Regions from separate parts of the Dactylosporangium sp. NPDC048998 genome, predicted to be linked through region 1. Evidence: riboswitches for the same ligand, from Rfam matches in the RefSeq annotation. Region 1 holds a riboswitch; each other region holds the start of a gene.
The links. A riboswitch is a leader RNA that binds a small molecule or an ion and turns the genes downstream of it on or off. The one in region 1 is predicted to bind cyclic di-AMP.
Positions count from the first base shown of each region.

Region 2: it holds a riboswitch for cyclic di-AMP, as region 1 does, so the genes downstream of both, ACGFI8_RS00070 (NlpC/P60 family protein) here and ACGFI8_RS22855 (hypothetical protein) in region 1, are expected to answer to the same signal.
Region 3: it holds a riboswitch for cyclic di-AMP, as region 1 does, so the genes downstream of both, ACGFI8_RS32510 (C39 family peptidase) here and ACGFI8_RS22855 (hypothetical protein) in region 1, are expected to answer to the same signal.
Region 4: it holds a riboswitch for cyclic di-AMP, as region 1 does, so the genes downstream of both, ACGFI8_RS12250 (NlpC/P60 family protein) here and ACGFI8_RS22855 (hypothetical protein) in region 1, are expected to answer to the same signal.

Region 1 is NZ_JBICTV010000009.1:233,879-239,098, reverse strand. Features, by position in the region: gene ACGFI8_RS22860 (polyprenyl synthetase family protein) at 1-135, shown strand, start outside; gene ACGFI8_RS22855 (hypothetical protein) at 173-955, opposite strand; cyclic di-AMP (ydaO/yuaA leader) riboswitch at 1,329-1,481, opposite strand; gene ACGFI8_RS22850 (diguanylate cyclase domain-containing protein) at 1,541-3,103, opposite strand; gene ACGFI8_RS22845 (FAD-dependent monooxygenase) at 3,181-4,356, opposite strand; gene ACGFI8_RS22840 (TetR/AcrR family transcriptional regulator C-terminal domain-containing protein) at 4,424-5,220, shown strand, end outside.
Region 2 is NZ_JBICTV010000001.1:15,943-21,162, forward strand. Features, by position in the region: gene ACGFI8_RS00065 (methyltransferase domain-containing protein) at 1-335, opposite strand, end outside; gene ACGFI8_RS00070 (NlpC/P60 family protein) at 421-1,380, opposite strand; cyclic di-AMP (ydaO/yuaA leader) riboswitch at 1,419-1,582, opposite strand; gene ACGFI8_RS00075 (hypothetical protein) at 1,822-2,133, shown strand; gene ACGFI8_RS00080 (DUF5753 domain-containing protein) at 2,150-2,977, opposite strand; gene ACGFI8_RS00085 (hypothetical protein) at 3,298-4,092, opposite strand; gene ACGFI8_RS00090 (RNA-guided endonuclease TnpB family protein) at 4,571-5,220, shown strand, end outside.
Region 3 is NZ_JBICTV010000019.1:135,096-140,315, reverse strand. Features, by position in the region: partial or broken gene ACGFI8_RS32515 (transglycosylase domain-containing protein) at 1-24, shown strand, start outside; gene ACGFI8_RS32510 (C39 family peptidase) at 169-1,056, opposite strand; cyclic di-AMP (ydaO/yuaA leader) riboswitch at 1,086-1,232, opposite strand; gene ACGFI8_RS32505 (hypothetical protein) at 1,431-2,519, shown strand; gene ACGFI8_RS32500 (Ig-like domain-containing protein) at 2,625-3,776, shown strand; gene ACGFI8_RS32495 (cupin domain-containing protein) at 3,800-4,261, shown strand; gene ACGFI8_RS32490 (DNA-3-methyladenine glycosylase) at 4,323-4,910, opposite strand; gene ACGFI8_RS32485 (TetR/AcrR family transcriptional regulator) at 4,907-5,220, opposite strand, start outside.
Region 4 is NZ_JBICTV010000004.1:311,110-316,329, reverse strand. Features, by position in the region: gene ACGFI8_RS12270 (DUF6541 family protein) at 1-1,192, shown strand, start outside; gene ACGFI8_RS12265 (alpha/beta fold hydrolase) at 1,176-1,985, opposite strand; gene ACGFI8_RS12260 (hypothetical protein) at 2,093-2,515, shown strand; gene ACGFI8_RS12255 (LamG-like jellyroll fold domain-containing protein) at 2,768-3,241, shown strand; cyclic di-AMP (ydaO/yuaA leader) riboswitch at 3,351-3,487, shown strand; gene ACGFI8_RS12250 (NlpC/P60 family protein) at 3,499-4,494, shown strand; gene dcd (dCTP deaminase) at 4,550-5,128, opposite strand.

The DNA of each region.
Region 1 (5,220 bases):
CGCGACTGGTGCCGCCGCCAGGCCGAGGAGCTGCTCTCCCAGGCCCTGCTCGCCCTGGATCTGGCCTCCCCGTCACCCGCCTCGATCGCCGAGCTCGTGGCGCTGGCCCGCCGCGCGACCGCCGCGCCGCGCTGAGCGCCACGGCGGGGCGCGGGCCGGTCAGCGATGACGGTCAGGTGATGGCGGCCACGACCTTTGCGGCCCGGTCGGCGTGCTTCTGGTACGCCTCCGGGTACGCCGAGCGCTGCACCGCCTGCGCGGCAGCCGTCACGCTCATGTTCTGCCAGCCCTTGACGTGGGTCAGCGCGTTGTAGAACAGCATCGCCGAGTGGGACGGGTTCATGAGCTCGGCCACGGTGCCCCAGCCCTGGCTCGTGCGCTGCTGGAACAGCCCGACCGAGTCGTGGTCCTGGGAGACCCCTTCGTGCGGCAGCTTCAGCGAGGCCGGCACGGCGCGGCTGGCGACGTTGTAGAGGTCGCTCTCCTGCATCGCGGTGGCGACGGCGACGACGAGGGCCTTGCTGGGCAGGCCCTGGGCGCGCCCCTGCCGCACGATCGTCACGGCATTGTTCATCTGGGTCTGGTCGAGCCCGGCGACCGGGCGCGGCGGCTGTGGCGCGGCCGGCGCGACGGGCGTGGTCGGCGTTGTCGGCTTGGTCGGCATGATCGACTTGGTCGGCTTGGTCGGCTTGGTCGGCGTGGTTGTGGGCGCGGCGGGCGCCGCCTCGGCCGCCGAGACGGCGGCGGTGCCGCCGAGCAGCGGCGAGACGAACGCCGCAGCGTACGCGTAGGCGGGCGGGGCGGCCACGGCCGGCGGGTGCACGGCCGGCGGCCGGCCGGTGGAGCCCGCGGCGAACAGCGTCGCGGACAGCACGACGGCGGACGCGGCCCCGGTTCGCACGGACAGGCTGACCCGCCGGCGTCTGGACTGGAACTGGCGCGGTAATGACTTCACGTAAGCGATTCCTCATCGAAGACGGCGTGAGCTGGGCGCACGGCAGGGCGCCGCGGCGTCAGCGCACGGAACAGAACGGCGCGGGAACGGCTGCGCGAGAAATAGGCGCGAAAAAATGGGCGCGGAAAGAGCGCACGGAAATACGGCGCGAATCAGCGCACGGCGAAGCACACGCCGGAGCGGGCGTGCAAAGGACTCCGCACGGGAGAGGGCGCGCGGTATCGGCGCGGTCCCACGGCTCGGCCGGGGTCGCGCGGCGATTGGGCGTCGATCAGCGTTTGAGCGCGGCCAGGCGTTACGTCCTGGCGTTCACCCGGCCTTGAGGATGGCGGCGGGCGGCCGCTGTCGGAGCATCGAGATGCAGCACGAGCAGTTCTCCTTCCGGTGCCGCCTACCGGGTTAGCTGACGGGTTCGGACGGGAGGATTCGCCCTACCGTGACTCGGTCACGGATACACCCCAAGGGACTGCATGGGTCCCCGGCCCGCGATGCCGAAGTGCGCTGTGCGACTCGGCGGTGCAGCTCGACGGCGCCAGCCCGGCGGCACCGTGATCGGCGCACGTCGACCGAGCAGACCACCCGACCTTACTGGGCGGTTTCCGCCTCGGCCAACCGCAGCAACGGGATCCCACCCGATGCACCGGTACGCTCACCGAAGGCCGTCACCCGGCCGGTCATCTTGTCCGTCATCCGGTTATCGTGCCGATGGCCTTTCACCTGGTACATGGCCCGATCGGCGATGCGCAGGGCGGCGCCGGCGTCCGCGACCGTGTCGTCTATCACGGCGACGCCGACGCTGACGCGCACCCGCAGCACGTGACCGTCGTGCATGATCGGCGCGGACACGGCCCGTTCGACCCGCTCGGCCAGGGCGACGCGGGCCAGATCGCCGACGTTCTCGGTCAGCACCACGAACTCGTCGCCGCCGAGGCGCGCCACCGTGTCCCCCGGCCGGACGAGCCCGGCCAGCCGCTGGGCCACCGCGACGAGCACCGCGTCGCCGGCCTCGTGCCCGAGCGTGTCGTTGACCACCTTGAAATCGTCGAGGTCACAGAACAGCAGCGCGCTGCCGCCCTGCCCGGCGTGGGCGCGCCGGATCGCCGCGGCGAGCGGCGCCGCCAGGGCGTCGCGGTTGGCGAGCCCGGTCAGCGGGTCGCACAGCGCCCGGCGTACCAGATCGGCCTCGGTGGCCTTGCGGTCCGTGACGTCCTGGACCTGCAGGATCCCGAACGACGCCGGCCCGGCCACGATCGACATGGTCGCCGAGATCCAGATCATCTGCCCGTCGCCGCGCACGCAGCGCAGCTCGTAGTCGCGCACCGGCGCGCCCCTGCTCGTCAGCGCGGCGGCGAACGCGACGCGGGCGACCTCGACGTCGTCGGGGTGCAGCAGCTCGCCGAGGCGCACCGCGACCAGCTCGCGCTCGTCGCGCCCCAGCAGCTCGCACAGCGCGGGGTTGACCCGCGTCATCCGGCCGAGGTCGGCGGCTTCCAGCCCGATCATGCACATGCCGGTGCCGGCGCCGTCGAAGGCGAGCCGGAACGCCTCCTCACTGGCCGCGAGGTGCCGCCGCTCCCGCTGCAGCGCCTCGACGAGGTTGGCATTGTTGATCGCGATGCCGGCCTGTGCGGCGAGCATCTCCAGCAGTTCGCGCTGCAGCGGACCCGGCCGGCGCCCGTCCGCGGGCAGGTCGACGCCGAGGATGCCGACGAGCTCGCCGTCGGGCGCCCGCAGCGGCGCGAACAGCGCGTCGAGGGGGTGCCAGCGCTCGTCCTCGGGCACGCCGTCGTCGACGGGCACCTCGTCGGGTACCCACGACTGGATGTGGTCGCTGAACCTCGCGTGCGGCAGGAACCGCAGCTGCCCCCACCGCTCGGCGCGCTCGAGGTAGCCGTCGAGATCCTCCGCGGGGTACCGCACGCCGAGCAGCGTCTCGCGGGCCTCGTCGGAACCGGCCAGCGCCACCGCCTCGTACACGCCCTCGGGGTGCAGGTAGTTCACGACGGCGACACCGAACCCGACGCCGTCGACCACCGCGTCCACGATGAGCTGCAGCGTCTCGGCGAGGGTCACGCCGGTGTTGATCCGGCCGGTGATCCGGTACACGGAGCGGATCGCGGCCATCGCCGCGTCGCGATCAGGCTCCATGGCTCGCCCACCCAGTTCCGGCTGACCTTGCACCCCTACATCGACGCATCAAACCGGATCTGAAGTAAACCCTCGTGTCACGAAAATGCGGTGGGCGGCAGTGCGAGGGCGCCGGCCGCGCGCCGGGCCTCCCGGGTCACGGCCGCGATGAGCAGCCGGCGCCACGGCATGTACGGCAGCATCCGGATGCCGAGCGCCTGCAGCCGCACGGCACGCTCGGACTTCGGCGCGAACCCCTTCGCCGGGCCGAGCGCGGCGCGCTGGTTGCGGTCGACGAAGTCGCGCAGCTCGCGATCGTAGGCTGATAAGTCCGGACACTCCGTGATGTTTCGCGCCAGCAGGTACGCGCCGACCAGCGCCAGGCCCGTGCCCTGCCCCGTCAGCGCCGACGGGCAGTACCCGGCGTCGCCGACGAGCGCGATCCGCCCCGAGGTCCAGCGGTCCATGCGCACCTGCGCGTTGGGCGCGACGTACAGGTCCGGCGCCGCCCGCATGTGCTCGAGCAGCCGCGGCACCACCCAGCCGGCCCCGGCGAACGCCTCCTCGACGGACCGCAGCCGGGCGTCGTGGTCGCGCGGGGGCATCGGCCCGCCGTACAGCAGCGTCACCTTCACCTCGTGGGAGCCCCGGTCGGTCTTCACGCTCACCACCCGGCCGGGGGCGGAGTGGATCACCTGCCGGCGCTCGACACCCAACTCGTTCGGGGCCGTGAAGATCGCCGCGCTGCTGCCCAGGTGGTGGACGTACCGCTCGGGCGGCCCGAACGCGAGCGCCCGGATCCGCGAGGAGATCCCGTCCGCGCCCACCACGAAGTCGAACCGGCGCGCCCCGCCGCGCTCGAGCGTCACCTCCACGCCGCGCGCGTCCGCGCGCAGCGCCGCGACCGTGTCGCCGAAGATCCACTCCACCCCGTCCGGCACGGCCGCGTGCAGCATGCCGGTGAGGTCGCCCTTCATGATCTCGATGTCGGCGGGGTCGAGCACCCCGAAGCCGAGCGGCAGCGTGGCGATCCGCCGGCCGTCGCGGTCGACGAAGTCGGTGGCGAGGGTGTCGGTACCGCGCCGCCGTGCCTCGTCCGCGATGCCCATCCGCGCGGCCACCTCCAGCGCGACCCCGCGGATGTCGATCGCGTACCCGCCCTCGCGCAGGGCCGGCGCGCGCTCCACCACCGTCACCTCGCAGCCGGCGCGGCGCAGCCAGTACGCCAGGGCGTTGCCGGCGATGCTCGCACCGCAGATCAGAACCCGAGTCATGCGTACACCGTACGAACACTCGCGCGCGGCGCTCTACGGCGCGCGTGAACGGCTAGGGTGTGCACTAGTGCACGCCATCGAGCCTCCGTACCTGCGGATCGTCGCGCGGATCCGCGCCGGGATCGCCGCCGGCGAGCTGCGCCCGGGCGACCGCGTGCCGTCGACACGCGAGCTGATGCGCTCGTACGGCGTGGCGATGGCGACCGCCACGAAGGCGCTGACCGCCCTGCGCCGGGAGGGCCTGGTCGAGCCGCGGCCCGGCGTCGGAACCGTGGTGGCCCGCCGTCCGCGTGCCCGGCCCGCGGCGGCGCCCGGCGGCCCCGCGCCGCTGGACCGGATCGTCGCGGCCGCGATCCGGATGGCCGACGCCGACGGGCTCGCCGCGCTGTCGATGCGCCGCCTGGCCGCCGCGCTCGGCCTGCCGACGATGACGCTGTACCGGCACGTGACCAACAAGGAGGAGCTGCTGCTCCTGATGACCGACGCGGCCTTCGGCGAGGCGCCCCTGCCGCACCGCGACGGCGACGGGCCTGCCGGCGGTGACTGGCGCGCCCGGCTGGAGACGACCGCACGCCTGCAGTGGGGCGTGTACCGCCGCCACCCGTGGGCGGCCGAGGTCATGTCGTTCACCCGCCCGCCCCTGGCCGCGAACGCGATGGCGCACACCGAATGGTGCCTGACCGCGCTGGAGGCGGCCGGCATGCCGCTGCCGCGGGCCATGCACGCCGCGATGATGCTGGCCAACCACGTCCGCGGCTGCGCGGTGAACCTCGAGTGGGAGGCCAACGCCGAGCAGGACACCGGGCTGGACAACGTGCAGTGGTTCACCGAGCAGGAGGCGCGCTTCGCCCGGATCACCTCCAG
Region 2 (5,220 bases), on a different contig from region 1:
TCATGGTCGTCGACCCACTGCAGCGAGGCGTTGGCCACGATCACGTCGACGGAGCCGCGCTGCGGGCGCCACTGCCCGGCGTCGCCGAGCTGGAAGCGCAGCTGCGGGCTTTGCAGCTCGGTGGCCGCGGCGATCATCTGCGGCGAGGAGTCGATGCCGAGGATCGCGGCGTCCGGCCAGCGCTCGGCGAGCGTGGCGGTCATCGTCCCGGGCCCGCAGCCGAGGTCCACGACCGCGACCGCGCCGGTGGTCGGGATCCGGGCGACGAGCTCCCGGAACGGCCGGGCGCGCTCCTCGGCGAAGCGGTTGTACTGCTGCGGGTCCCACGAGGCCATGCACCCATGATGAAGGGGCCGCGGATCGATGCGATCCGCGGCCCCTTCGTGGTCCTTTGCCAGTCCTTTGCCAGCCGAGGCCAGGTCAGGCCTTGACGCGACCGAACCCGTAGATGCTGTCGATGTCCACCGACGCGTACCTGACGACGTCGCCGGTGTGTGGTGCGTGGATGATCAGGTTGTTGCCGACGTAGATCCCGACGTGCCCGAGGCCGTTGTAGAACACCAGGTCGCCCGGGGCCAGCGTGGACCGCGGGATGTGCGCCACGTTGCTCCACTGGCTGGCGGCGTTGTGAGGCAGGGTCACGCCCGCGGCCTTCCAGGCTGCCATCGTCAGGCCGGAGCAGTCGTAGGTGTTCGGGCCGGCCGCGCCCCATACGTACTGCTTGCCCAGCTGGGCCTTCGCGAAGCTCACGGCGGTGCCGGCCTTGCCGGAGACCGCGGGCAGGTTGCCCGGGTCGATCTTCGGCGGGTTGACCTTGGTGCTGCCGGCGGCGGTCGCCTTCTTCTGCAGGGCCACGAGTTTCTTGACGTCGCCCTCGATCTTCTTGCGCTGGCTCTCGAGGTCGGTCTTCTGCGTGTTCTGCGCCGCGATGGTCTCGTCGAGCAGCTTCTTCTCGTCGTCGACCTTCGCCTTGGCGTTCTTGTAGTCCTCGATCTCCTTCTGCTGCTGCCGCGTGATCTGCTGCAGCATCGACAGCTGGTCCATCAGCGAGTTCGACGACTCGGCGTTGAGCATGATGGACAGGCTGCGAAGGTTGCCCGACGTCTTGAACGCGGCGATCGCCACGCCCTCGACGCTGGCGCTGGCGTCGGCCATGCTGTCTTCGAGCGGCTTGAGTTTGGTCTCAAGCTCGGTGGCCTTGGTCTGGGAATCCGCAAGATCGATATTGATCTTGTTCCACGCCTCGATGGTCGCCTCGAGGTCCTTGTTCGACTTGTCGAGCTGGGCCTCGATCTCGGCGAGCGTGGGATCGGCGTGCGCGACCGCGGCTGGTGCCAGCACGGTGAGTGAGACGAGCCCGATGAACAGGGTTCGCAGCACTGACCGCCCGGCACGGTGTCCAGTGGACAAGGAAAGACCCTTCTTCACCGACCGCCTACCGGGTTAGCTGACGGGTTTGGGCGGGAAGGACACCCTACCGCAACGTCGCGGATTCACCCCTGCGAATGTTTCTGGGTCCCCGGTTCGATGCGCGCGCTCGAGGGGATCGGGCGGCGCGCCGAGCTCGATTCGGCGGCGCTTGCCCGGCGCCGTCCGGGATGGACGGCGGACTGCCGAGCAGGCCAGGGCCTAACTTAACGTGATCATCCGCCGTGCGAAAGGCGTGCGTCCCCCTCGATATCTAATACACCTAAAAGTCCGGATTACCGCCGGTTGGTCTTCCACATCGGACAGTGACATCGATCTTCGCGCGCGCTGGGGGTGCGCTTAGCGGCGCAATATCGATCGCCTTCAGCGACGCCGCGCGGTTACCGTCGGCGCATGACGCTGAACAGGAAGGGATCGCGGCGGATCGTCGTCGACGGCGTCGAGTACCGGTGGACCGTCCGGCACCGGCCCACCTACTCCCAGGCCAACGGGTGGACGCCGCTCACGTTCGTCGTGCAGGCGGACTCCGGGCGAGGGGCCGTCCTCGTCGTGTCCTCGGCGCTGGCGCATCCTCACAATTGGCTCGGCCTGTCCGCCGGCGCGGTGCGGCCCGCGCTCGTGGCCGAGGCCGTCCGGCGGGCCGTCGCGGCCGGCTGGCGGCCCGAGCAGGCCGGCGCCGCGTTCGCGCTGCCCGGGGCCGCGTAGCAGCCGGCCGGCCGGCTCACTTCAGGTCGTGGGCGACCTGCCGCAGAAGGTCGAGCGTGGCTTCCTGCGACAGGGCGCGCTGGCCGAGCCGTTCGAGGATGCCGCGGTACGTCGTGATGAGCTCCGGCTCCTCCCAGAGCAACTGCTGACGGTAGAGCACCCCGTCGTCCGCGCCGAACTCCAGCAGCGTGAAGTCGCCCTCCCAGCCGGCGTGGTACCCGGCGTTGAGGGGGACGACGCGCACGTCGGCGTACGGGCGCTGGGCGAACTCGATCGTGTGCTCGAGCTGGTCGACCAGCAGCGCCTCGTCGCCGGGGACGGGGCTTCGGCGCAGCACCGACTCGTCCAGGATCATCTGGATGTGGGGCGGCTCCTCGCGGTTGAACAACTCCTCCTGGCGGCGCGTTTGAAACTCGACGCGGCGCTCGGCGAGCGGGGACTCCGCGTCGCTGGTGGCGTGGGCGTACCGCCGCGTCTGCAGCAGCGTCGGGAACATGATCGGCGCGAACTCGCCGATGCGGGTCGCCTCCGCCTCGAACCCGACGTAGGTGATCAGCTGACCGGCCAGCATCGGGCGGTACTCGTCCCACCACATCCGCCGCTTCGCCGCGCGGGCCAGCTCGAGCAGCTCGTCGACCGTCCGCGGGTCGTGGACCCGGTAGTAGGCCAGCAGGCTGCGCAGGTCGCTCACCGAGATGGCGACGGTGCCGTTCTCGATACGGATGAGCTTGGACAGCGACCACTCCATCTCGGCGGCCACCAGATCCTGGGTCAGTTCCCGCTCGCGCCGCAGCCGCCGCAGCTCGGCACGGAGGCGGCGCTTGCCCACGATAGGCCCGCTCATGGACCATCACCCCAATCGCGTACAAATGGCATCGCCCAGGTCGAGGGCTCCGTGTTTCTACCCGGATTGCGGCAGATGCACCTAGCGCGTTCCGATTTCTCGTGACTGGCTACCGGGGGCCGTGCGGGCCCAGGAGCGCTTCTGCGTCTCGCCCATGCCGCGCGGAGCACGGTCTCGAACAGCGGTGTGCCCGCCTGCGCGCACGCCGTCGAGCGACTCGGCGAACGGCCGCAACGCCGCCGGCGACACGAGTTCGGGCATGTGCTGGAAGCGGCCGGCGTGGCCGGGATCCAAGCCACGCCGCCCCGGTGCGTCTTCTCCTACGACGTGACCGCGACCAGCCCGCAGCCGCCGGCCGCCTGCTCGACCGCGGAGGCCGGCTCGGGGGCGACCGCGGTGCGCTGTACCTCGCGCCAGCCGCAGGTGGCCTCGGCCGCGCCGTTCGGCTCCTGCCCGGCGCGCGCCGCCAGCCGCAGGCCGACCAACACGCCCGCGGCGACGGCCAGCGCGACGATGATGACGCCGACCGCGATCCACCACGCGGTCGCCGAGGAGCGCTCGTGGGCATGCTGCGGCCGCGGTACCGCGGATGCCCCGAGCGGCCCCACCCGCCGCTGCGACGGGATGTCGGCGCGCCGGTCCTCCGGCAGCGGCAGCGGCGTCCATTCCTGGCGGACGGGCTCGGGCGGCCACTCCTGCGGGTAGAGCGGCGGCAGCCACTGGTCGCCGCCGCCTTCCGCGACCGCATGCGCCGGCGGAGCCGGGGGCGGGTCCTCCGCCGACGCATACGGGTCTTCCTCGTCGTGCTCGTCGTCGGCCGGCGCCCAGGGGGAGGAGGAGCGTCCGGCCCACTCCGACGATCGCGCGTGGTCCGTCGGGGGCTGCCCGGGCTGTGCGGCGGGATGCCCGTCCGGCCTGTCCGGCGGCTGTGCCGGAGGGGCACCACCCGGCGCCGCGGGTGCCCATGGGGGTGGGGCGGCGGCGGGCGGCGGGGCCGGCGGTGGCCAGTCGGTCGGCTCGGTGCGGGGGCGCGGCACCTCACGCGGGGGCGGGACGTAGATCCCGTCGACCGTGTGGTCGTCGTCGCGACGCCGATGATGCCGGCCCTGCGTCATGGCATCTCTTTCTCTCTCCGGTTCTCTCTTCGGTGAGCCCGCTGCGTTGCGCGAGGATGACGAAGCGCGATGCGGTCAACCTAGCACCGGTTGGCGTCAATGTGTGACCGCCCAGCTACGTAGTGATCATGACGGCGCCGTGCAGTATCTGACGACTACGGCAAATCGCCCCGTCCCGATCGAGCCCAACCCCTCGGGCCGGCCACCCCGGCCAATCTTTGACACGCTCCGTATCGGCAGGGATCGGTGCGCGATGGCATTAGACGCACGGCCGCCGTGCCGGACGGCGGGCCTCGCCGTGCTCGGTTGTCGGCCGGCTGGTGGCCCAGCGGCCGCACCTGCGCCCTCGTCCTGGCAAGACCCTGCGCCGCCTCGCCGGTCCCGGGCGGCCCAGCGCCAGCCACAGCCGCGGCTGGCGTGTCCTGGTCTCTTCCAGGACTGCGCGGCCCGCCGGTCCCGAGCGGCCCGCTGGCCCTGCGTGGTCCTGCGCGCCCGCCGGTCGGCCCGGTTCACGACCGGAGCGATTCGGATCGACGCCGACCGCCGGCACGTGGTCCTGCCCCGGCTGGGCCGTATCCGCACCCACGAATCGACGCGGAAGCTGTCCCGCCGGATCGCGGCGGGCACCGCGCAGATCCTGTCCGCGACCGTGACCGAGACTGCCGGACGGTGGTTCTGCTCGTTCCAGGTCGCCGTCAAACGCACGGCCGGACGTCCGGCGCACGCGCCGAAGACCGGCCGGGTCGTCGGTGTGGACGCCGGGATCAAGCATCTGGCGGTCCTGTCCACCGGCGAGATGGTCCGGAACCCGGCCCCGTTCAAAGCCGCGTTGAAGAAACTCGGCAAGGCGCAGCGCCGGGCCGCCCGCAAGGTCGGGCCGTACGACCCGGCCACCCGGTCCAAGCGGAATCCGTCGAACCGGTGGAAGCGGGCGCAGGCCGCGGTGACCCGGCAGCACGCCACCGTGAAAGCCGTTCGTGAGCACTCGTGGCATCAGCTCACCACCCGGCTCGCGCAGCAGTTCGACACGGTCGTGGTCGAGGACCTGCACGTGGCGGGGATGGTCCGCAACCGGAAACTGGCCAGATCCCTGGTCGACGCCGTCCCGGCCACGCTGCGCCGGCACCT
Region 3 (5,220 bases), on a different contig from region 1:
ACGCAGGGCTTCCCGGCCCCGAGCCGGGCACGCGCCCTGGGCTGACGGGGGCCGGGACGCTCCCCGGACCGGCGCGCCGTCCACAGTGGACGGCGCGCCGGATCGAGGGGGCTAGGCCTGGTCTGGCTCGATGCGGCTTCGCGCTGATCGACCCAGGCTAGGCGGCGATCAGGCCGAGTAGCCGCGCTGGGCGATCCAGTCGGCCATCTTGGCCGTGGACAGCGTGTACGAGCCGACACCCTGGGCGTCGGCCGGATCCGCGATCTTCACGGTCTGGCCGCCGTCGCTGTACCCGACGATCGTCAGGTAGTGCCCGCCGGAGTAGGAGTGGCCGTTCCCGGCGTCGTCCACCGTGGACCCGGCGATGTTGGCGACCACGGCGAACCCCTGGCCGATCGCGTTGAGCACCGACTCCTTGAGCTGTTCGGCCTCGGCCGGGGTGGCCGTCTGCCCGGTGATGAAGTGTGACTTGTAGAAGGACGTCCCGGTGTACGAGTTGAGCGCCCGCGTGGTGTCGTCGGCCGAGTTGGTGCCGTTGACGGTGGTGCCGAGGCTCTGCGCGACCTGGGACTGCGACGGGGAGAGTCCCCGCGCGGTGAGGGCGATGCGCGTGGCGGCCGGGCCGCAGAAGTAGTAGTTCTCCTGCCAGGCGAACTGGTAGGGGAGGTCCTTCTGCTGCGGGGGCGCCGTGGAGGCGGCCGCCGATGGCGACGGCGGCGCGGTGGTGGGGTCGGCGGTGGTCCCGGAGGTGCTCCCGGCGCCGGCCTGGGCGGTGGCGGTCGGCTTGGCCGCTCCGCCCTTGGGTGTGCTCGCCGCGTCGGGCACCGCCCGGTCGCGCTGCTTCTCGCGGGCGGCGGGGGCGCCACCCTCGGTGACCCTGGACTCCGCGCCGGTCAGGGTCTGGGGGCCGGCGGCGCTGGCCGGTGTCGAGGACTGCTGCAGGGCGGCGACGCCGATGCCGGCCGCGACGGCGAGGCCCGCCATGCCGGCCGCGACGTGGATGCGCCGGACCCGGGGGATGCGTCCCGAGTGGCGAGGTTTGTAGAGGTACGTCACGGGTACCTCCGCTCGTGGGGCAACACGCAAGCTCCTTCCGGTGCCGCCTACCGGGTTAGCTGACGGGTTCGGACGGGAAGCTCGCCCTTCCCGAGGCCGTGTGGCCCCGCGGATTCACCCCTGGTGGTGCATGGTTCCCCGGCTCGTGCGCGCGCACGATTCAGCGGATCCGCTACGGGGTCACCCGAATGGGTGAACGGAGGCCACAGCGGATTCGAAAACCGTAAACACGCCGCTCAGGGCCTGTTTAACCCCCCGCTGATTCGGCCACCGGGCGCGGCGCCGCCATGACAGGCGACCGGGCGCACACGGCCCGTGCGCCGTTTCTCATGCCCAAAATCACCCCTTTTCCACACCGGTCCTAGTCTCGCCGGATGCTAGCCGGTGACGACGAAAATCCGCAGGTCAGCGACATGGCCGCAGGCGGCCCCCGCCATCTGCGGTCTCGCCGCGGCCGTCATGCCGCACACCTCCGCAACCTCGTGCCCGATGCCGAGCGCCTGCTCGCGTCCGGGCCGGTACGCGTGCTCACGTCCGGGTCCGCACGCGTGCTCGCAGCAGGGTCCGCACGCGTGCTCGCCTCCGGGCCGGTACGCGCGCTCGCCAAAGGGTCCGCACGCGCGCTCGAATCCGGGCCGGCCCGCACGCTCGCATCCGGGTCCGCGCGCGCGTTCACGGCCGGACGCGCGCGCCTGCTCGCATCCGGCCCCGGGCGCCTCGGCGCGGCCATGCCGCCGGGGGCGCGCCGCACCGCCGCGGCCGCGGCGGTCGTCGCCGTGGCGGCGTTCGGGCTGTCCTCGACGCTGACGTCCTCGGACCCCCCCGCCGCATCGGGCGGCGCGGTGAGCCTGACCGCCCAGGACGGGGCCGGCGCGGCCCAGGCCGAGGCGACGCGCGGCAACGACCGCGCGGGGCGCTCGTCGGACCGCTCGAAGGCCGCCGACCCGAAGGCGACCGGCAAGAAGGCGACCGACAAGAAGGCCACCGGTCAAGGCGGCGCACAGCCGCCGGCAGCCGCGCCGGCGCCGACGACGCCGGCACCCGTCGGCGGGCTGAGCCGGGCCGAGATGGACAACGCGATCGCGATCGTCGACGTGGCCAAGCGGGAGAACCTGCCGAAGCGCGCGGCCGTCGTGGCGCTCGCCACCGCCCTGCAGGAGAGCCACCTGCGCAACCTGGCCAACGCCAACCTGCCGGAGTCGCTGCAGCACCCGAACGAGGGCGTCGGGTACGACTACGACTCGGTCGGCCTGTTCCAGCAGCGGCCGAACTGGGGCACCGTCGAGCAGCTGATGGACCCGCACGAGTCGGCCCGCCGGTTCTACGCGGCGCTGCTGTCGATCCCGGGCTGGGGCGACTACGCGATCACGGTCGCCGCGCAGATGGTGCAGCGCTCGGCCTTCCCGGACGCCTACGCCAAGTGGGAGGGGCTCGCGGCGCAGATCGCCGACGCCACCATGTAGCCCCCGGGTGACGGTCAGTATCGCACCCGTTGTCACTCGTTTGCCGGCCCGGCCTCGCCCGGGTCGGCACGACGATGCCCCCATGTGCAGACAACGGCAGAGAACATGAGGCGCCCGGGCCGGTCCGTGACCGCGCTGCTCATCCTCGCGGTCGCGGCACAGCCGGCGCTGTCCGCCTGCGACGTCATGTCGCATCGCAAACACACAGCGACCAAGTCCACCGCACCCCCGACGGTGCCGGTGGGGCTGTCCCTCACGCCGGCGGCGGGCGACGCCGCGGTGCCGATCAGCGCCGAGATCGGCACCAAAATCAACAACGGGCGGGTCACCGACGTCTCCCTCGTCGACGCGACCGGCCAGAAGATCGCCGGCGCGGCGCGGGCGGACGGGTCGTCCTGGGTGCCCGACACCGCACTGCGCTACGGCACCACGTACACGGCGAAGGTGACCGCCGTCGGCGCCGACGGCAAGCCGGTGATCAGGCAGACGACCTTCACCACGGCGGCGAAGCCGACCGGTCAGGCGGTCACCTCGGACCTGAATGTCATCAACGGCGGGACCTACGGCGTCGCGATGCCGGTCGTCGTGGAGTTCGGCAGCGACGTACCGGCGGAAAACCGGGCCGCCGTGCAACAGCGGCTGTTCGTGACGAGCGACCCGCCCCAGCCCGGGGCGTGGCACTGGTTCAACGGCAAGCAGGTGGAGTACCGGCCGGAGCACTACTGGCAGCCGGGCACGAAGATCACCGCCCGCAAGGCCCTCAACGGCGTGCCGATCGGCAACGGCCACACCGACGAGGACGCCTCCGCGACGTTCACGATCGGCCGCAAGCTCACGATCGACATCGACAACGCCACCAAACAGCTGAGCGTGTACCACAACGACGCGCTCGTGAAGACCATGCCCGTCAGCCTGGGCAAGTCGTCCACGCCGACCTCGAGCGGCACCACCGTGATCATGTCGCGGGAGCGGACGTCGTTGTTCAAGACGCCGGAGTACACCACCACCGTCGAGTACGCCATGCGCCTGACCTGGGGCGGGCAGTACATCCACGCGGCGCCGTGGTCGGTCTACGACCAGGGCCGGAGCAACGTCTCGCACGGCTGCACCAACGTCTCCACGGCCAACGCGGAGTGGCTGTACGAGTCGGTGCTGGTCGGCGACCCGGTGACCACGCGCAACACCGAGGTGGGACTGGACCCGGGCGACGGCTGGACGGCGTGGGACATGTCGTGGGCGGACTACACCAAGGCCTAGAGGGCCCAGAGGAGGACATCGAGATGGAGGTCATTCGCGTCCCGAGCACCAGCCGGCCGGCGCCGCAGCAGCGGTACTCCGGCGTGGCCTGGATCGGGCGGGACGTCACCGCGATGGAACCGTCGCGCCTGGCGACGTTCCACGCCCAGTTCAACCCCGGCGCGCGCACGGCGTGGCACCGCTGCCCGTACGGCCGGGTGCTGCACATCCTGCACGGCGTGGGGCGCGTGCAGCGCCGGGGCGGCCCGGTCCACGAGGTGCGGGCCGGCGACACCGTAGTCGTGGCGGCCGGCGAGTGGCACTGGCACGGCGCCGGCCCCGGCACGTTCGTGGCGGTGGTGTCGACCCAGGAGACCGACCCGGACGGCGGCGACACGGAGTGGGCGGAGCAGGTGACCGAGTCCGAGTACCTGCGCCCGCCGCAGTCCGCGACGATCCGCCTGCCGGACACGGACCGCGTCCCGAACCGCGAGGCCTGCTGGTAGTTCACGAGCCGCTCCGGCTGACGGCCCGGGCCCCGCCGCACCCGCGACGGGGCCCGGGCCGTCAGACCTTGCGCAATCGCGGGACGTGGCGGCGGTACTCGCTGACCGTCGGATCGCCCTCCAGCCAGAAGCGCCACGGCTTGTCGTGCGCGCCCGTGACGCCGACCCGGGGGCCGGCCGCGATCGGGCCGGGCGGCTCGGGGGACTCGACGAGGTGCCCGCCGAGCAGGTACGTCCCGTAGAACGTGCGGTCGATCGCCAGCGCGCTGCACAGCCGGGCGGGGCCGCGGGCGAGCTCGGCGTCGGAGCGCGCGGCCGGCCGGCGCGAGCGCGCCGTGTCGAGGCCGCCGACCACCTCCCCGGCCCGCAGCAGCACGGCCGAGGCGGTCCCCTCGGTGCCGCTGACGACGTTGAGGCAGTAGTGCATGCCGTAGGTGAAGTAGACGTACGCGTAGCCGGCCGGCCCGAACATGATGGCGTTGCGCGGGGTGCGGCCGCGGTGGGCGTGGGAGGCCGGGTCCTCGCCGGTGCCGGAGTACGCCTCGACCTCCGTGAGCCGCACCGTGACCCCGCCGGCGGTGAGGCGGCAGCCGAGCAGTGCCCGGGCCGCCTCCTCGACCGGACCCCGCAGCCGCTCGAGCAGCGTCACGACCGGATCAGCGCGATGCGCCGCACCAGGTCGTCGACGGTCGCGTCCAGCGGCGGCAGCGGGAAGCCGGGGATGAACTGGCGCATCGTCACCGCGCCGTGCAGCGACGTCCACAGGGTGGCGGCGTCGGCGAACGGGTCGGTGCTGTCCGACCGGCCCGCCTTGACGCACTCGGCCAGCGCGTTGATGAGCAGCATGAACGCGTCGAGCCGGCGCCGCCACACCTCGGGCAGCTCAGCGATGTCCTTCGGCGACCCGACCAGCGGGCGGTGGGCCCGCTGCCGGCCGTAGAGGACGCGGTACCGCGCGG
Region 4 (5,220 bases), on a different contig from region 1:
CACCGGGCCCCAGGCGTACCACGGCCTCGACGAGGGCGTGCGCAGCATCAACCTCGACGTGCTCTCCTACGTCACCCTCGGCCGCTACTCGATCGCCGGCGATGTCGCCGAGGCCACCCGGATCAACCGCGGCAACGCGGCCGAGGAGAACAGCTTCTTCGGCTGGCCGCTCGTCCTGCTGCTGGTCGCCGGCGCGATCGCGCTCTGGCGCAACCGGCTCGCCCGGTCGCTGTTCGTCACCGGCTTCGTCTTCGTCGTCTGCTCGATCGGCAGCGTCCCCCGCTTCAACGCTGTCGAGCGCACCAACTACCACGGCCCGTGGTACTGGATCAGCCAGCTGCCGCTGTTCGACTCGGTCGTGCCGACCCGGCTGGGCCTCATCGTCACCACGGTCGTCGGCGTCAGCCTGGCGCTCATGATCGACCGGCTCGTCGTGGACCGCCTGCGGCCCGTCGCGGCACCGGTTGCCGAGCCCGTCGAGGCCCCCGAGCCCGAGCCGGACCCGGTCCCCGCGCTCGTCGGCTCGGGCCCGTCGAGCGACGGTCCGTCGGGCGACGGCGGGCTGCCGATGGTCGAGGCGTCCGTCGCCGCGCCCCGGCGCCCGGCGGCACCCGCCCCGGCCCCGGTGCGGCAGCGCCCGCTGGCCGCCGCCGTGTGGAGCGCCGCGATCCTCGCCGCGATCCTGCCGCTCGTCCCGAAGCCGCATCAGGTGTCCGAGCGCCCCGCGCTGCCGGCGCTGTTCACCGACGGCAACTGGCGCACGAAGCTGCCCCCCAACCCGGTGGTCGCGCCGCTGCCGGGCGGCTGGGGCGACGACATCCTGATGATGCGCTGGTCGACCGAGACCAACTTCGAGGTGAAGCTCACCGCCGGCTACTTCCTCGGCCCCAACGACACCAACCCGGACGACAAGTTCGCGCACTTCGGGCCGGGCGAGCGCAAGACCGTCGCGTACCTCACCCAGGTCAAGGGCCAGCTGACCTCGCCCGACGTCACCACGCAGGCGCGTGCCGACATGCGTGCCGACCTGCAGTTCTGGAAGGCGACCAACATCGTGATGGTCGTCGGCTACCCCAACGAGAACGTTATCCGCGAGACGATCGACAAGCTCGTCGCTCCTGAGGTGGCCCCCGGCCGCGCCGTCGACGGCGTCTGGGTGTGGGACGTGCGTGCGATCAGCGGCGCCGGCTGAGCACCAGCTCGGCGGCCCGGCGGGGGTGCAGCTCCGGGATCCAGTGGTTCACGCCGCGCAGGATCTCGAAGGTGTACTCCCCGTCGACCCATCCGCCGCAGCGGCGCGCCAGCCGCTCGGTCACGAACTCGTCCCGGTCGCCCCAGGCGTACAGGGTCGGCACGGTGACCCTGGGGAACCGCTTCCCCGGCAGGGTCATCGCGCGATACCAGTTGAGCGCCGCGTCCAGCCCGCCGCGCGCCCCGCGTTCGGCGTAGCGGCGGGCGTGCTCCTCGTCGAGCCCGCTACGACGCAGCCGGCCCGCGATGCCCCGGGCCAGCGCGCGCTCGGGCAGCGCGGGGAGCTGGAAGAAGCCGATGTACGCCGAGTGCCACAGCTGCGTGCTGCGCAGCGCCGCCTGGGCCCAGGCCCCGCGGTGCGGCACGGACAGCGCGGTCAGCGTGCGCACCCGGTCGGGGAAGGAACCGGCAACGTGGAACGCGAGCGCCGCGCCCCAGTCGTGCCCGACGAGGTCGAACCGCGCCAGCCCGGCCTGGTCGGCCAGCGCCAGCACGTCGGTGGCGAGGAGATCCAGGGTGTACTGCCGGCGGTCCCGCGGGCTGGCGCCGGGCGAGTAGCCGCGCAGGTCCGGCGCCAGCACCCGCAGGCCCTCGGCGACGAGCACCGGCGCCACGCCGGCCCACGCGGTGCGGTCCTGCGGAAACCCGTGCAGCAGCACGACGCCCGGCGCGCCGGGGTCGCCGAGATCGTCGACGTCGAAGACCAGCCCGCCATTGACGAACCGCGTGATCACGGCTCCATGAAACCACTGGCACGTTTCCGGGATTCGTCGTGATCTGCGCGCCCCTACTGTTCTTCTCAACGGCGACAACGAAGACTTCAGACTTCAAGGGGATACAGATGAGCGACATCGACACCGGCTACGACGGCGGGCACGACGTGGACTACGGTCACTACGAGGCGGGTCAGGAGCACGACGCTCTGAACCAGCTGCACCAGGCCCACGGCTCGGAGGCCGACTACAACAGCCAGTTCGGTCAGTACGAGCAGGACCACCACGCGGCGGAGTCCACGGACTTCTCGCAGGGCCACCACGTCGAGTACGACCAGCCGGGTGCGGTGCACTTCGAGTCGGACGACTACACCAACTACAGCCACAACGCCGAGGTCGACGACCACGTCTTCGCCGCCGAGGGCAGCGAGCACGCCCACCAGGCCGACTTCTCCCAGCTCGACGCCCTGCAGCACCGCTTCGACGCCGCCTTCGCCGAGGGCACCCAGTTCCACGGCGGCGCCGGCGAGCTCGGCATGGCCTCCAACTAAGCGTCTTGCGATCAGCCGGTCACCCCGTTCGGGGTGGCCGGCTCTTTGCTTTTGGCACCGCGGATCCGGCAGGGAGACGCGCCAGCGTCGACCGGTGTCTCACGGGAGGAACGGTCGTGCGTTGCACGGACCGGAGTCATATGACTCTGCCGTGTCATGCGGAAGGGCGACCGCGGGCCGGAACCACCGCGGCGGCCGCGCGGTTCGGGGAATCATGTCCGGTTATGCGCCGACAACGACGGTTGTTGCTGTATGCCGGGCTTGCCGCCCTCGTCATTGCCGCGCGGGCCCGCAGGGTTTCTCAATCCGGGGCGCGCGGAGTTCGGCTACGGCGCGAGTGTTCTGATCCGGTCCGATGAGACTTCCAAGGGCGCCAATGTCATGCAAAAAGGGTTCTCGATCGGTGACAGTCAGTTCAAGCTACAGGTCGACGGCGTGGCCGGTCGGCCGAGTTGTGTGATTGTCGGCACTGGGTCGCCTACCATTTTTGTAGCGCTGGCATCGCGGTCCGTCGCTGACGGGAGGTGGCACCGGATTGCGTGTTCACGCGGTAACGCGCTGCTCACGGTGGCCGTGGACGGGGCCGAGGTGGGACGGACCGCAATTCCTTCGTCACTGTCCATAGTGAACGACGATCCGCTGTCTATTGGCGGCAAGGGAACCAGCGCGAACAACGATCAGTTCGTGGGTGTAATCGACGACGTGTACGTCACTCGAATCGCGTGACCTTTCGGAACAAAACGGACAACAATCGATCGTTGACTTGAACCTGGGAACCGGTCCCCCTTAACGTGAATTCCCGTCGGCTGGATGTCCGCGCCCACCACGGGTGCGCCAGGCGGCACCGCCGAGTCGAATCCGAGCCGGGGACCCACGCGCTCAACCGGGGTGAATCCGCGAACTTGTGCGCGGTAGGGCGACCTTCCCGCCCGAACCCGTCAGCTAACCCGGTAGGCGGCCATGGAAGAAGGAGTAACTCCTCAGTGGAGACCCATCTGAGGTGGACGAGGCGGCCCCACCGTCTGGTACGGCTCCTCGTTGCCATCCTCGGCGGTCTGTCGCTCGCCGTCGGTATCACCGGGCTCGCGCATGCGGACCCGACCCCGGGCGAGATCGAGAAGCAGATCGACGACAAGTGGAACCAGATCGAGCCGATCATCGAGCAGCACAACCAGCTCAAGATCGAGCTCGCCGCCAACAAGACCAAGCAGAATAAGCTCGAGGCCCAGATCGCGCCGCTGCGCGAGCAGGTCGACGCCGCCTTCGACAAGGTGAGCGCGTTCGCCGTGATGCAGTACAAGACCGGGCGCATCTCCAAGCTCGACGCGATGCTCACGACCGGCTCGCCCGACACGTTCATCAACCAGATGACGATGCTCAACATGCTGGCCAAGGACGAGCAGGCGCGGATCCAGGACGTGATCACGGCCAAGGAGGAGTACGACTCCCAAAAGGCGCCGATCGACGAGCTGGTCGCCAAGCAGGCCGAGCAGGAGGCCGCGCTGGCGCAGCAGGAGCAGAAGATCAACGCCGACATCAAGACCCTCAACGACATGCGCATGAAGGCGTACGGGTCGAGCGGCGGGACCGGGAACCTGCGGCCGGTGGCATGCCCGTTCGAGTACACCGGCGGCCCGGGCGCGAAGGCGGCCCAGGTGGCGTGCGCGCAGATCGGCAAGAAGTACGTGTGGGCGACCGAGGGGCCGAACACGTTCGACTGCTCCGGCCTGACGCTGTACGCCTGGAAGCAGGCCGGCTACACCCTGCGGCACTACACCAAGTGGCAGTACCAGGACACCAAGCGCGTGTCGCGGAGCGACCTGAAGGCCGGCGACCTGGTCTTCTTCTACAGCGACCTGCATCACGTCGGCCTGTACGTCGGCGGCGGCTGGATGGTCCACGCACCGAACCCGAGCGCACCGGTGCAGATGAAAAAGATCGACGCTGAACCGATATCCGGCTACGGCCGGGTGGCATGAGCAGGGCGGGCCCGCGGGCCCGCCCTTTCACTTGGTGGGCTTCACTTGGTCGGCTTCACTTAGTCGGCCAAGTCCGCCAGTTCTGCCACGAGCGGCTCGGGGTAGGGCCGCGCTGGCCCTGGTACCGCGAGCCGTAGACCGCTGAGCCGTACGGGTGCTCGGACGGCGACGAGAGCCGGAAGATGCACAGCTGACCGATCTTCATCCCCGGCCAGAGCCGAATCGGCAGGTTGGCCACGTTGGACAGCTCCAGCGTCACGTGGCCGGAGAAGCCGGGGTCGATGAAGCCCGCCGTCGAGTGCGTGAGCAGCCCGAGCCGCCCGAGGCTGGACTTGCCCTCCAGGCGCCCGGCGAGCTGATCCCCGAGCGTGATCACCTCGAGCGTGGAGGCCAGCACGAACTCGCCGGGGTGCAGCACGAACGGCTCCCCGTCGTCGACCTCGACCATGGACGTGAGCTCGTCCTGCTGGATCGCGGGGTCGATGTGCGTGTACAGGTGGTTGTTGAACACCCGGAACCACCGGTCGAGCCGTACGTCGATGCTGGACGGCTGCACCAGCGCTGGATCGAACGGATCGAGGCGCAGCTGGCCGCCCTCGAGCTCCTTGTACAGGTCACGGTCGGATAGCAGCACCCTCTGAGGTTACGGTGTCGGCTTCATCCGCCGCCGCGCGAGCTTGCCGGCTGCCGTCACGGCCTCGGTTTGCCTCGTTCGGGCAACTTGGC